2 regions of the Arthrobacter sp. 08Y14 genome follow, and region 2 is predicted to be linked to the other one. Evidence: predicted binding sites of a transcription regulator. Region 2 holds the regulator's gene; the other holds the start of a gene.
What was found. Region 2 encodes HrcA, which represses chaperone genes, less so after heat shock. Its sites were predicted from a motif close to TTNGCACTCGNNNNNNNCGAGTGCNAA; they were not measured.
Positions count from the first base shown of each region.

Region 1: groES (co-chaperone GroES) is a predicted target of HrcA. The motif match lies at 4,872-4,898, and genes of this name have one in related genera.

Region 1 is NZ_PJIX01000001.1:368,494-376,141, reverse strand. Features, by position in the region: gene CXR03_RS01690 (hypothetical protein) at 1-818, shown strand, start outside; gene CXR03_RS01685 (ABC transporter ATP-binding protein) at 815-1,573, opposite strand; gene CXR03_RS01680 (iron chelate uptake ABC transporter family permease subunit) at 1,570-2,586, opposite strand; gene CXR03_RS01675 (ABC transporter permease) at 2,579-3,616, opposite strand; gene CXR03_RS01670 (siderophore ABC transporter substrate-binding protein) at 3,705-4,664, opposite strand; gene groES (co-chaperone GroES) at 5,036-5,332, shown strand; gene groL (chaperonin GroEL) at 5,413-7,023, shown strand; gene guaB (IMP dehydrogenase) at 7,224-7,648, shown strand, end outside.
Region 2 is NZ_PJIX01000002.1:877,798-885,445, reverse strand. Features, by position in the region: gene hemW (radical SAM family heme chaperone HemW) at 1-168, shown strand, start outside; gene CXR03_RS10625 (DUF4870 domain-containing protein) at 200-619, opposite strand; gene CXR03_RS10620 (DUF3097 domain-containing protein) at 760-1,602, opposite strand; gene hrcA (heat-inducible transcriptional repressor HrcA) at 1,816-2,829, shown strand; gene dnaJ (molecular chaperone DnaJ) at 2,966-4,105, shown strand; gene CXR03_RS10605 (16S rRNA (uracil(1498)-N(3))-methyltransferase) at 4,107-4,871, shown strand; gene CXR03_RS10600 (GerMN domain-containing protein) at 4,879-5,817, opposite strand; gene CXR03_RS10595 (PhoH family protein) at 6,169-7,215, shown strand; gene ybeY (rRNA maturation RNase YbeY) at 7,212-7,648, shown strand, end outside.

The DNA of each region.
Region 1 (7,648 bases), on a different contig from region 2:
GCACGGGTGCCGAGTTGGAAGATTTGGGCAGCATCGCTGCAGCACAACCCTATCGGGAAGGCGGAATGCTGCTGCCGATTCCGGCCCTGGAACTGCTCGATACGCTTTTGGTGAGGGACCGGTTGGGACGGTTTCAACGGAAGGATCCGTCTGTGGCGACGCTCCAAGCCGCAGGTCTGCTTACGGCCGCAGCAAAGCTGACTCCGGCAGGGGAACAGTTCCTCCTGCCCGTCCGGAAGTTGGATGCTTCCTTCCAAGTGGAAGTATCCAACGCAGCGGGAGGCTCAGTGCTGCAGGCCTGGATCGGCGGCGGACTTGGGAAGATCACTGCCGGGCCGTCGCTGTTCCCCGCTGCGTCGGCGGCCGCGGCCTTTGGGCCCGATGATGTAGCCGCCAGCATTATGCAGGCCAACATGGTGCCTAAGCGGATTGCAGACTGGGCAGGTCTTTCTCCGGGCTGGAGCATCCCGCACGAGCCGGTGGTGCTGGGCATGGACCACTATGAGGCCCGGCTCAAGTCGGCGCGGACCCCGGCACCGAAGACTCTGGATCAAGCTGCGGGGCAGATGTGGCAGCAACCGTGGGCCGAATGGCAGATCCTGAACGAACAAACCGGCGGGTGGTTCGGCTGGGTGAACGCCGGGGTGGCCGGGCAATACCGGCTTTCACCCGCTGATGGATATCAGGAGCATGGCCGCACCGTTCGTCTCGAACCCATGTCCCCGGCCGTCGTCTGGGACATGCTGGTGCGGTTCATCCACTGCACTGTGGAAGGGATTCCGCTCCGGTTGCCCGAGGTGCCGGGATTCAACGGCTAGGCGAAGTACACGCCTATCCGGTTGCCCTCGATCTCTTCGATCCGGATATCGATTTCGTAGATATCCTTCAGGACCTCGGGCCGCATGATCATGGACGGCGGCCCCTGGTGCAGGAGCCTGCCGTTGGCCATGGCAATAATGTCGTCGGAATAGCAGGAAGCGAAATTGATGTCGTGGATAACCAGTACCACCGTCTTGCCGAGCTCGTCGGTGAGCCGGCGCAGCAGCCGCATCATTTCCACGGAGTGCTTCATGTCCAGGTTGTTCAACGGCTCATCCAACAGCAGGTAGTCGGTGTCCTGGGCCAGCACCATGGCAATAAATGCACGCTGCCGTTGACCGCCGGAGAGCTCGTCAACAAACCTGTCCGCAAGATCCGACAGGTCCAGGAAAGCCAGGGACTGCTCTATCTTCTCCCGGCACACCGACGTCGGACGCCCGCCGTTGTGCGGGTACCGTCCGAAGCCGACAAGATCGCGAACGGTCAGCCGCACGGTGAGATGGTTGTCCTGCCGCAGGATGGCCATCTTCCTGGCCAGGTCCTTACCCGGTGTTTTCACGACGTCGAGGCCGTCCACAGTCACCGTTCCCGCGTCAGCGGGCAGCAGGCGGCTGATCATGGAGAGCAGCGTGGACTTGCCGGCACCGTTGGGGCCAATGATCGAGGTAACTCCGCCTTCCTTGATATGGCAGCTCACCCCATCAACAACGGTGGTGCCGGCATATTTTTTGGTGACGCCGTTGACGGAGATCATTTGATGGAGCCTTTCAGGAGCAGGATCAAAAAGACGATCCCGCCGACGAATTCAATGACAATGCTCAGGGCTGTATCGAACGCAAACACGCGCTCAAGGACCAGTTGGCCGCCCACCAGGGCAATGATGCCCAGCAGCACTGCAATGGGGACAACAGCGGCGTGCTTGAAATGCGAACACAGCTGGTAAGCCAGGGAAGCCACCAGCAGACCGAAGAAGGTAACGGGCCCCACCAGAGCGGTGGACACCGCAACGAGCACCGAGCAAATCACCAGCACCAGCGTCACCGTGCGTTTGTGGTTGATGCCCAGGTTGATCGAGGTTTCCCGGCCCAGCGAAAGCACATCGAGTGAGTGCCGCAGGCGCCAGGCCGGAACCGTGACGATGGCTGCAGCGATCAGCGAGTAGCCGAGCAGCTTGGCATCGACGTTGTTGAAGGACGCAAAAAACAGGTCCTGCAGGATGATGAACTCGCTGGGCTCGATCAGCCGCTGCAGCAGTGAGGACACACCCCGGAACAGCGTGCCCAGCACAATGCCCACCAACAGCATCAGATGGAGGGACTTGCCGCCGCCGGTAAACAGCCACCGGTACAGCAGGAACGAGAACCCCACCATCAGGGCAACTTCCATGCCGTAACGCAGCGGATCGGACATGGCGAGGACAAGGCCGCCACCGAGGGTGAACACCAGGATGGTTTGGATCAAGACGTACAGGGCGTCGAAGCCCATAATCGAGGGCGTCAGGATCCGATTGGCGGTGACAGTTTGGAACAATACGGTGGAGACGCCGACGGCGTAGGCCACCAGGATCATCGAACCCACCTTAACGGCGCGGCGCGGAAGGACATAGCCGACGTTTCCGCGCAGATCGATGGTCATGAAGACCACCACCAGGGCGGCTGCCGCCAAGGACAGCAGGATGATCCAGAACCTGGGGGAGAGGTTGCGCACCGGACGGCGGCGCTGCACGGTAAGTGCGGAGGGAAGGGCGCTGACTGGACTGCTAGGCACGGGCGGAGGGCTTTCTCAGGAGCAGGTAAAGGAACAGGGCGCTGCCAATGGCGGAGACGATGACCCCCACCGGAATCTCGTACGGGTAACGGATGGTCCGGCCGATGATGTCGCACGCCAGGACGAAGCCGGCCCCGAAAATGGCAACCCACGGTATGGCCCGGCGGACATTGTCCCCGATCATCAGCGAGACCAGGTTGGGAACGATCAGGCCCAGGAACGGCACCGAGCCGACGCTGACAACCACGACGGCGCTGATCAGGGACACGATGATGAGGCCCAGCGTCATCACCCGGTTGTAGTTCAGGCCCAGGTTGGTGGTGAACTCCTGGCCCATGCCTGCGACGGTGAAGCGGTCAGCTGCCAAATAGCCGATCAGGGTCAGGGCTCCTACAATCCAGAGCAGTTCGTAGCGCCCGCGCAGTACGCCGGAGAAATCTCCGACCATCCAGGAATTGAGGGTCTGCAGCAGGTCGAACCGGTAGGCGAAGAACGTGGTCACGGCCGCAATAACGCCGCCAAGCATGATTCCCACGAGGGGAACGATCAGCGTGTTGCGCAGCGGAATCCGGCGCAGGACCAGCAGGAAGAGGGCGGTCCCGGCCACGGCGAAGACGGTTGCGGTGGACATTTTAAGGAACAATGAGGCCCCCGGCAGGAACACCGTTACCACCAGGATGCCCAGGGAAGCGGACTCCACTGTGCCCACTGTGGACGGCTCCACGAACTTGTTGCGGGCCATCAGCTGCATGATGAGACCGGCGACGCTCAGCGCCATCCCGGCAAGAATGATGCTCAGGGTCCGGGGAACCCGGCTGATCCAAAAGATGTCCCACGCGTGTTCGTCGCCGGAGAGCAGGCCGGGAAGCGAAACGTCGCTCACGCCGACAAACATGCTGACAACGGCAAGCACCAGGACAGCTGTTCCTCCCAGCAGAAGCTTGGTTCCGGGGCCGAGGAACCGGCGGCGGCCGGAAACAGCAGTGGCCCCGGCGGCTGCCGGGGCGGTGGGGGTTAGCGCAGTGGTCATGGTGCGTTCCGTCTCCCCCGCCGGCCGGCCCTGCTCCCGGGGGAGGGAGGAAGGCCGGCCGGCAAGGATTGGCAGGTGGGTTGGACGGTTAGGAGATGCCGTCCTGAACAGCGCTGACCATGGAGTCAACATTGTTCAGGCCGTAACCCACGAGATACCAGCTGGAGGAATCGAGCATGGTGATGCGGTCATTCTTGGCGGCCTTGGTGCCCATCACGAGTTCGTTGTCCAGTACAGCGGAGGCAACTTCACCCGCATTGCCCACCGCGACGTCGCGGTCGATGACAAACAGGTTGTCCGGGTTGATCTCGGCAACGTATTCGAAGGACACGGATTCGCCGTGCTGTGCTTCGGACTTGATGTCGGCAGCAGTGGAAACCCCGAGGACGTCATGGATCAGGCCGAAGCGTGAACCTTCGCCGTAAGCGGTCATTTCACCGCCGCTGGTCATGATGATGAGGCCGTTGCCGGCGTCGGCGGCGGTTGCCTTGGTGTCCTCCACCTTGGTCTCGAGTGCAGCGAGCTTCTCTTCAACTTCGGCTTCCTTGCCGAAGATGTCACCGATGATCTCGGTGTTGGAGATGAAGGAATTCCACGGATCCGCAGCGTCGGTGCTGAGGTTGATCGTGGGGGCGATCTTGGAGAATTCTTCGTAGGAGTCAGCGGTGCGGCCGGACATGATGATCAGGTCCGGGGCGCCGGCGCTGATGGCCTCGAAGTCGGGCTCCTTCATGCTGCCGATCTTGGTGTAGTCATCGGAGCCGTACTTGGAGAGGCTTTCGGGGAAGTTTGCGGCGGGAACGCCGTCAACCTCGATACCCAGGGCATCCAGGGTGTCCAATGCGCCGAGGTCGAACGTGTAGACAGTCTCCGGGTTCACCGGAACTTCGGTGGTGCCCTGGGTGTGTTCAACGGTAACCATGGTGGGCTCGGACGCATCGGCGGTGGCGTCCGCGTTGGCCGAAGTGTCTGATCCGCAGGCGCTCAGGGCCAGGAGGGAGGCGAGGGCGGTCCCGGCGACAAAGCGGGACTTGAGGGTTTTCTTCACGTCAGGGGGCTCCAGCTGTTCGGGTCTATCGTCCGGCCCGGCGGGGGAGGCCCGCCAATAGGACACAGATGTTTGCGTATTTAGGACATATAAATGTTTGCTAATTTTGCGCGCCTTTGAAAACTACAGGGTTAGGTGAGGCTAAGCAACTTTTATGTCCCGGTGAGCGGGCTTTGGTTACGGGGCGTCATGACGCGGCAAAGTAAATTGGCACTCACCTTGACCGAGTGCCAGCCCTTGCATAAAGTCGGAGTTAGCACTCTCCCTGTGAGGGTGCTAATTCCTGAGGGAAGCGCCAACCGGCACCGCGACGACGGCCAGCGCCCACCGACGGTCCCTATCCGTTAGTAACTACGCAAAGGAGAGCCCGAGTGTCGGTCTCTATTAAGCCCCTTGAGGATCGCATTGTTGTCCGCCCCCTCGAAGCCGAGCAGACCACTGCTTCCGGCCTCGTCATTCCGGACACTGCAAAGGAAAAGCCCCAGGAGGGCGAAGTTGTTGCAGTAGGCCCCGGCCGCGTTGACGACAACGGCAACCGCGTTCCCGTGGATGTTTCCGAGGGTGACGTTGTCATCTACTCCAAGTACGGCGGAACCGAAGTCAAGCACGGCGGCTCCGAATACCTGGTGCTGTCCGCCCGCGACGTACTGGCCATCGTCGTTAAGTAGTTGAAAAAGGGAGACCCCGGCCAATCTGGCCGGGGTTTTCTGATGCAGGTGCAGATGTAGCTGTCGGAAAGGACACACACATGGCAAAGCAATTGGAGTTCAACGACTCCGCCCGCCGCTCGCTGGAGGCCGGCGTCGACAAGCTGGCCAACGCCGTCAAGGTGACCCTCGGCCCGCGCGGCCGCAACGTAGTGCTCGCCAAGACCTGGGGCGCTCCCACCATCACGAACGACGGCGTGACCATCGCCCGTGAAATCGAGTTGGATGATCCGTACGAGAACCTCGGCGCCCAGCTGGCCAAGGAAGTTGCCACCAAGACCAACGATGTTGCCGGTGACGGCACCACCACTGCCACGGTGCTGGCTCAGGCCCTGGTCAAGGAAGGCCTGCGCAACGTTGCTGCAGGCGCCGCTCCGGGCCAGCTGAAGCGCGGCATGGAGACGGCCGTGGAAGCGGTAGCTGCACGGCTGCTGGAAAACGCCAAGGAAGTTGAAGGCAACCAGGTTGCCCACGTAGCTGCCATCTCCGCCCAGAGCATGGAGATCGGCGAACTGCTGGCCAAGGCCTTTGACACCGTCGGCAAGGACGGCGTCATTACGATCGAGGAATCCTCCTCGACGCAGACCGAACTGGTCATCACCGAGGGCATGCAGTTCGACAAGGGCTACCTGTCCCCGTACTTCGTCACTGATCCGGAGCGCCAGGAAGCCGTCCTCGAAGACGCGCTGATCCTGATCAACTCCGGCAAGATCTCCTCGGTTGCCGAGTTCCTGCCCCTGCTTGAAAAGGCACTGCAGACCTCCAAGCCGCTGTTCATCATTGCCGAGGACATTGAAGGCGAAGCCCTGTCCACCCTGGTGGTCAACAAGATCCGCGGCACCCTGAACGTGGTTGCCGTCAAGGCACCCGGTTTCGGTGACCGCCGCAAGGCCATGATGCAGGACATCGCCACCCTCACCGGTGCGCAGGTTGTCTCCCCGGACCTGGGCCTGAAGCTGGACCAGGTTGGCCTTGAGGTGCTGGGCTCCGCCCGCCGCATCACGGTTACCAAGGACAGCACCACGATTGTCGACGGAACCGGCTCCGAATCCGACGTCGCTGACCGCGTGGCTCAGATCCGTGCCGAGATCGAGCGCACGGACTCCGACTGGGACCGCGAGAAGCTGCAGGAACGCCTGGCCAAGCTCTCCGGCGGCATTGGCGTCATCAAGGTTGGCGCAGCCACCGAGGTGGAACTCAAGGAAAAGAAGCACCGCATCGAAGACGCCGTGTCCTCGACGCGTGCGGCCCTTGAAGAGGGCATCGTGGCCGGCGGCGGTTCCGCGCTGGTCCACGCTGCCAAGGCCCTGGACACCGACGCGGAGGTGCTGAAGCTGGAAGGCGACGCCGCCACCGCCGTCGGTCTGGTGCGCCGCGCACTGGCACAGCCGCTGCGCTGGATCGCCGAGAACGCGGGCGCCGAGGGCATGGTTGTTGTCGCCAAGGTCACTGACCTCGAGGTCAACAACGGCTTCAACGCCGCGACGGGTGAATACGAGAACCTGATCGAGGCCGGCATCATTGACCCGGTCAAGGTCACCCGTTCGGCGCTGCGCAACGCCGCATCCATCGCCGCTCTCGTCCTCACCACCGAGGCACTTGTGGTGGAGAAGCCGGCCGATGACGAAGAAGATCACGGCCACCAGCACTAGGTGACACAGGGGCCCCGGCGCTGCAGCAGCATTTTGCTGCGGCGCCGGGGCCTTTTGCTTGCCCGGCTGTGAGTGATGCCACCAGTAAGGATTTGGAATAGGGACCGGCGGTCTTTCGTTTTAGGATGTAAGGAAGCCAGCCGGTCCCGTTTCCGGCGTTTTCCCCATCCCTCCGGTCCTTCCGCGAAAGAGGCGCAGTTTTGAGCCAGCAGTCCACAGAGCATGACCCGTTCGGCTTCATCGGCCTGACGTACGACGACGTCCTGCTGCTGCCCGGCCCCACGGACGTCATTCCGTCCGAGGCGGACACCTCCTCACGCCTGTCCAAGCGGATCACCGTCCAGACACCGCTGCTTTCGGCCGCGATGGACACGGTGACCGAATCCCGCATGGCAATCGCCATGGCACGCCAGGGCGGACTCGGTGTCATCCACCGCAACCTGTCCATCGCAGACCAGGCCGAGCACGTGGACCGCGTCAAGCGCAGCGAATCAGGCATGATTACCAACCCGGTGACGATCTCCCCGGACGCCACCCTGCAGGAACTGGATGACCTGTGCGCCCACTTCCGTGTCTCCGGCCTGCCCGTTGTGGATGCGGACGACAAGCTGCTGGGCATCGTGAC
Region 2 (7,648 bases):
GAAGGCCTGGAACTGTCCCGGCTCAAGGATTCCGGCCGGCTCGCCGTGGCGGGTTTGATGGCCGACGGTTTGGTGGACGCGAAGGCCGCCCTGACCGGCCGCGTGCTGCTGACGACCAAGGGCCGCCTGCTGGCGGACGCCGTCGTCCGCCGCCTGCTGCCGGACTGATGTCAGCTGCCGGGCTGATCCAGTCCCGGTCTTACTGGATGCGGCGCAGGTTCAGCGGGTAGCGGTAAGGCCGTCCGCGGTTGCATTCAATGCCGGCGACCACTGAGGAAACCGCTATGGCAACCCACAGCAGGGCGTTCAGGATGGCGAAGACCCAGCCGATCACCGGAATGAAGGACAGCAGCCAGGCGACCATCGCGATGATGGTGGGAGGAAGCGTGAAGTTTAGCGCTTCCTTGGATTCCTGCGCCGTGAACGGGCCGCGGTCGCGGAACACCAAGTAGATGATCATGGACGGGATGAATCCCAGAATGCCGCCGAAGTGAGCCATGGTGGCCCACTGGCGGTCCTCGGAAGCGGTGAGGGGCAGCGCGTTGGCCGGTGCGCCCTGATAGGGGGGACGCTGGGCCGCACCCCGGTCGTCGGGGCGGTGCTGGTCATTTTGACGGATGTTCGACACTGCTGTTTCCTTTTGACTCTGGACGCCTGGCCCGGTGCGCCGGTGCGGACTGGGCCGTCCGGCTGCTGCATATCTCATCTAGGTTACTGGCTGGAGGAGCTCCAGCCAGCAACGGCACAGCGGTGGAGCCGCTATGGGACGGTCAGGAAGTCGATAACTTGCTCCACCCGCCCCAGCAGCGACGGCTCCAAATCGGCATATGAACTGACGCTGCCCAGCAGTTTCTTCCAGCCCATGGCAACGTCGGTGTGGTCCCGGTGCGGCCAGCCAAGGCCTTTCAGAATGCCCGTTTTCCAGTCCTCGTGGCGGGGCACCACGGGCCAGGCTGCCAGACCGATGGTCTGCGGCTTGATGGCCTGCCACACGTCCACGTACGGGTGGCCCACAATCAGCACGTTCTCGCGGGCGCCCGGAACGGCCATGGCTTCGGCAGCTATCCGGGATTCCTTGGACCCGGACACGAGATGGTCCACCAGGATGCCCAGCCGGCGTCCGGGGCCCGGGCTGAAATCCTTTACAGCGGAGGCAAGATCATCCACGCCGTGCAGGGGCTCGACGACGATGCCCTCCACGCGCAGATCATCACCCCACACCTTTTCCACCAGTTCGGCGTCGTGCTTTCCCTCCACCCAGATGCGGCTGGCCCTCGCGGTGCGCGCCCGGACGTTGTCCACCCGGACAGAGCCCGACGCCGTCCGCCGGGACACCGGGGCCGCAGCCTTGACGGCCGGAACCACCTCCACGGGCTCCCCGTCCAAAAGGAATCCGAAGCCCAGCTCGAAGGACTTCGTCTTCCCGCGCCGGTCCTCTAGGACCATTAGATGCAGGCCGCCGGACTTCTCGACGCGCACCACGGCACCAACCCAGCCGCTGTGCACGTCTTCAAGCACGAGCCCGATCTCCGCGCCTACTTTGGGCAATACCCGCCGGGCCGGGGCGCTAATGTCCTGCGGGCCCCACGAAAAATTCGACACGGGTATATCCCTCACTCTGATTGCGGTTGGTTCCTGCGCGGATTCGGCACGTGCGGGCACGGGCTCCTCAATGCTAGCAACGCCGCCGATCCGTATTAGACTTAGCACTTGGGCAGGGTGAGTGCTAACCAGCCCGGCGCCAATCCGCATGCCTGTTCGGCACCGCTGTCAGGACATCAGCACCGGCAGGACATCAGCAAGGGAGGGAAAACCATGAGTGAACCACGCAGACTCGAGGTGCTCCGGGCCATTGTTGAGGATTACGTGCATTCGCGCGAACCCGTTGGATCCAAAGCACTGGTGGAACGCCACCAGCTGGGAGTGTCCAGCGCCACCATTCGAAATGACATGGCGGCCCTTGAAGAAGAGGGCCTGATTGTCGCACCTCACACTTCCGCCGGACGCATCCCCACCGATAAGGGTTACCGCCTTTTCGTGGACCGGATATCAGACGTCAAACCGCTGTCCGCCGCAGAGCGCAAGGCCATCCAGACCCTGCTGGAGGGAGCTGAAGATCTCGATGACGTCATGGAACGGACCGTCCGGCTGCTCTCCCAGCTGACCAACCAGGTGGCTGTGGTGCAGTATCCGCATCTCGGCAACGCCAAGGTCCGCCACATCGAATTTGTCCTGCTGGCGCCGGCCCAGGTGCTGGTGGTCCTGATTTCCACCACCGGACGGGTGGAGCAGCGTGTCATCACGGTTCCCGACCAGGTCACCGAGCCGGACCTGCTGGAGCTGCGGCAGCATTTCCTGTCCGCACTTAGCGGTACGCCGCTGACCCGGATAACCGGACAACTGGCCGACTGCCTCGTCCAGGTTCCCGCCCCGAAGCGGCGGAACGCCGCGGCGCTGGCACACTGTCTGGAGCAGCTGGCCGGAATCAACCGGGAAGACCGCATGGTCATGGCTGGCACCGCCAATCTGGCCCGTTCCACAGTAGACTTTCCCCTGACGATCGGCCCCATCCTGGAGGCACTTGAGGAACAAGTCGTCATGCTTCGGTTGTTGTCGGAAATGGAGCAGGACGCCAGGGGTGTCTCGGTGCGGATTGGACGGGAGAACCCGCACGGATCCCTTTCAGAGGCATCAGTCGTAGCCACCGGTTACGGACCCGATTCTTCGGCAAAGGTGGGGGTGCTCGGACCAACCCGCATGGACTACCCCAACACGATGGCCACAGTGCGTGCCGTGGCCCGTTATCTTTCCCGAATACTGAACAACTAAAAAACGTTAGACGAATACAGCAGCAGTACGCCGGTTGCCGCCGCCCGAGGGCGACAGCAGCCGGTGGACGCCTCCGGACGGAGGGCGGCGCGGTAACAACGCGGATACTGCCAATTACAGGAAGCGATGTGCACGAGTGAGCGATCACTACCAGGTCCTGGGTGTCGGACGCGACGCCACGGGCGAAGAAATCAAGAAGGCGTACCGGAAGCTTGCCCGCAAGCTCCACCCGGACGTTAACTCTGCTCCCGGCGCGCAGGACGAGTTCAAAGCCGTCACCCACGCCTATGAGGTGCTCGCGGACCCGCAGAAACGCCGCATCTATGACACCACCGGCAACGAGAACGGCAACGACAACGGCTTTGGCGGCGGCGCCGGCTTCGGTGGCCAGAATTTCGGCTTCCAGGACATCTTCGACACCTTCTTTGGTGGCGGCGGAGGCGGCGGCCGGGGACCGGCCTCACGGACGCGGCGCGGCCAGGATGCCCTCATCAATGTGCGCATCGATCTGAAGGATGCCGTCTTCGGCACCAACAAGAAGATTGAGGTCGACACCGCGGTCACCTGCCCCACCTGCGACGGAAGCTGCTGCCAGCCGGGAACGTCCCCGCGGACCTGCGACATTTGCCACGGATCCGGCCAGGTACAGCGTGCCGTGCGCTCCATTCTCGGCCAGGTTATGACCAGCGCGCCGTGCGGGTCCTGCCAGGGCTACGGAACCGTTATCCCGGACCCGTGCCACGAGTGCGCCGGCGAAGGCCGCGTGCGCAGCCGCCGTACCCTGAACATTAAGATTCCCGCCGGTGTAGCCACCGGTACCCGTATCCAGCTGGGTGGACAGGGTGAAGCCGGTACGGCCGGCGGACCCCAGGGCGACCTGTACGTGGAAATCCGGGTAAATGCCGATCCTACGTTTGTCCGCGAAGGCGATGACCTGCACGCCACGCTGACCGTGCCCATGACGGCGGCGGCGCTTGGGTCTTCCATCAACTTCGAGACGTTCGACGGCGACCGGGAGATTGCGGTTAAGGCCGGCACTCAGTCCGGGGAAGTCACAACCCTCAAGGGACTTGGCGTGACCCATCTGCGCGGCTACGGCAGGGGAGACCTGCTGGTCCACCTGCACGTGGAAACCCCGCAGAAGCTGGATGCGGAGCAGGAAGAACTGCTGCGCAAGCTGGCGCAGCTGCGCGGTGAGGAATATGCCGAGGGCCGTCTGGCAGGTAGCGGCACGGGCGTCTTTGCCCGGCTGCGGGACCGCTTGGGCAACCACTGACATGACCAACCCGATCTTCTTCGGTGACCCGGATGCCGTCCGTGCCGCCGGGGCCGGTTCCGTTTTTGTCCTCGAAGGGGCTGAAGCCCACCACGCGGTTGCCGTGAAACGCTTGGCGCCCGGGGAACCGGTGGATATCGTGGACGGGGCCGGACGCCGGCTCACGGGTACGGTTGCCGCTGCCGGGCCGTCCCGGCTGGAGGTGGCGGTGGAGTCCGTTACCGAGGAAAACGAAGCGGCCGATACGCTGATGCTGGTTCAGGCCCTCGCCAAGGGAGGCCGGGACGAGCAGGCCGTTGAGGCAGCCACCGAGCTGGGCGTGCAGGCGGTGATTCCGTGGCAGTCCGAGCGGAGCATCGTGCGCTGGCGTGCCGACAAAGCTGCCAAGGGGCAATCGAAGTGGCAGGGCATCCTCACGGCGGCGGCCAAGCAGTCCCGCCGGTCCGAGATCCCCGTAGCCGAAGAAATGCTCGATACCAAGGCGCTGGTGCGGAGGCTGGCGGATGTCGACCTGGTGCTTGTGCTCCATGAAGAGGCCGACGGCGCGCTGGTACCGGCGGTGGAGCAGGCACGGCAACGCTGCGGCGGCCGGCCGCTGAGCGTTGCCGTGGTGGTGGGACCCGAAGGGGGAATCAGCGGGGCTGAAGTTGAGCTCCTGCGTTCGGAAGGGGCCGTGGCGGTCCGGTTGGGGCAGCACGTTCTTCGTTCATCCACCGCAGGTCCGGCGGCGCTGGCCGTCCTGAATTACGCGCTCGGACGCTGGTAAAGCCGGGCTAATTCACGTCGGAATACACGGTGACGCGTTTGGAGTCCTCATCGGCCCGTTCAGCCCCGTGGAAAACGCTTACGCTGTATTCGCCCGGCGCCAGATCAACGCTGAAACTGTAGAGGGATGTGCCGCCGGTGGGTGCCTCCAGTTCGGCATAACCGGTCTGGACGGCATCCTCGGCGGGCCGGCCGTCAACAATCGGCTCGACACGCCAGGACACCTGGCCGCCTTCCGAAACTGCGGTTCCGTGAACCTGAAGCGAAGGGCCGGTTCCGTCCCCCTGCTGCGGATCAATGATCCAGATCGGGGCCATCAGTGAAGCATCCCGCTGGAGCTGCCCTTCCAGACGCTCATGCCCGAACGCCTGGTAACCTGCTTTGCCGTCCACCAGAAGCACCACTGAGGGCTCATACTTCACCGTGGTAAGCCCGGCGTTTGAAGCCGCAGCGGTTGCCGTATACACGAGCTGCTGGACGGCGCGGTGCGCCATGCCGGCATCGAGGGAAGTCTTGAAAGCGTCCGAGGAGATATCAACCGTGATGACGTTCTTGCCGGATATTGAGGCTGTGACGCTGCCGGCTTTGCTCCAGGGATTGAAGTAATCCGGATCAGCCGGTTTGTCGGACGTCATGGCAACTACAGCCTCGACTATCGGATCACCGCTCGTTTCGACGGGCCGGAACTCCCGGTAGAGGTGAACATTTGAACCGTTCACTCCGAGCCAGTAGACCGGAAGGCGTCCCGGCGCCGGCTTTCCTTCCGAAGGAGCCGTAACGCTCAGCGAGGCGGACACGGAACCTGCAGCCTCATCAAAGGGCGTAGGCATGGAGGTGGTGGGGGTGGCTGCCACTACGCCGCAGCCACTGAGGAGGAGCGAAGACGCTGCGAGCAGGCCCAGGACGATCCTGCCGTGCGGCAGGCGCCGTTGCGGTGCTTCATGCAATTTTCTGTCCTCCTTTCGCTGAACGGTCATCCCCAGCTTGGCACATGCGAAAGGCCGGATTTGCGCTCTTAACCGTCCTGCGACCGGACTGAGACCCGATTGAGACCCGGCGTCCGGGGCGCCGGCCGTGTTGTCGGCTGCCCGCCGCGGCCGCATCCGGCACAGGCGGACTAAACAGCTCACCGGCTGGAGCAGACGGTGAGCCGTGGTATCAAGTAATATTGAAGTGCCTGTCTTAACTTGCCGAGCTCCCGATTGCCGGTCCCATAACTTGTTAGGCCGGGGCACCACACCAAGCACAAACAACTCACTCTTCAAAGGGGCGATGAAAGGCCTGGGAAGGCCGAATATATGACTGAATCCTCAGGAATTGGCACCATCGGACTGGATCGCCAGACCATCATCTTTGATTCCACGGAACACATGGTCCAGTCTCTGGGTGCCAACGACGAGGCGCTCAAGATCATTGAGTCCGCTTACCCGGAGGCCAATCTTCACGTCCGCGGCAACGAGCTTTCCATCTCGGGCCCCGCTGCTGTTGTTGAACTGACCCTCCGTCTCGTCAACGAAGTCCGGATCCTGGCACGGAGCCAGACCAAGGTCACGCCCCAGTTGCTGGAGCAGTTGATCACCATGCTCCGGGACCAGAGCGCCCAGCGCCCGGCGGAAGTCCTGACGCAGAACATCCTCTCCACCCGCGGCCGCACCATCCGTCCCAAGACGCTGAACCAAAAAAACTATGTGGACGCGATTGATGAAAACACCATTGTGTTTGGAATCGGACCCGCGGGCACCGGCAAAACTTACCTGGCCATGGCAAAGGCCGTCCAGGCGCTGCAGCAGAAGGAAGTCAACAGGATTATCCTGACCCGCCCGGCTGTCGAAGCCGGCGAACGGCTTGGCTTCCTGCCCGGAACGCTCAGCGACAAGATCGATCCGTACCTGCGTCCCCTGTATGACGCCCTGCACGACATGATGGACCCGGATTCCATTCCCAGGCTGATGGCTGCCGGAACCATTGAAGTTGCGCCCCTGGCCTATATGCGCGGACGCACGCTCAATGATGCCTTCATCATTTTGGATGAAGCCCAGAACACCACACCGGAGCAGATGAAGATGTTCCTGACCCGCCTGGGCTTCGGCTCCAAGATGGTGGTAACGGGAGACGTGACCCAGGTGGACCTGCCCGGCGGCACTGCCTCCGGACTGCGCATCGTCCACGACATCCTCGGCGACATTGATGACGTTGCGTTCTCGGAACTGCATGCCTCGGACGTAGTCCGGCATTCCCTCGTGAGCAGCATTGTCACCGCTTACAGCGAATGGGACGAGTCCCGGCGCGCGTCGTCAGCGGGCCCTGCCCGCGGAGCCGCAGCAGGACGGGGTCCGGCCAAGTGAGCATCGAAGTCAACAACGAATCCGCCGTCGAGGTGGACGAAGAGGAACTGTCCCGGCTGGGACGCTACCTCCTGGAAAGCCTTTACGTGCATCCGGAAGCGGAGCTGTCCATCATCCTGGTGGACGAGGAAGCCATGGAGAAGCTGCACATCGAGTGGATGGACATTCCCGGCGCCACCGATGTGCTGTCCTTCCCCATGGATGAGCTGCGTCCGGGGGTCCCGGGACGTCCGACACCTGCCGGTGTTCTTGGCGACATTGTGCTGTGCCCGCAGGTAGCCGCCGTGCAGGCAAAAACAGCCGGCCACGGCATGCAGGAAGAGCTGCTGCTGCTGACCACTCACGGTGTGCTGCACCTGCTCGGGTACGACCACGCGGAACCCGAAGAGGAAAAGGAAATGTTCGGCCTCCAGCGTGAGCTTTTGTCCTCCTA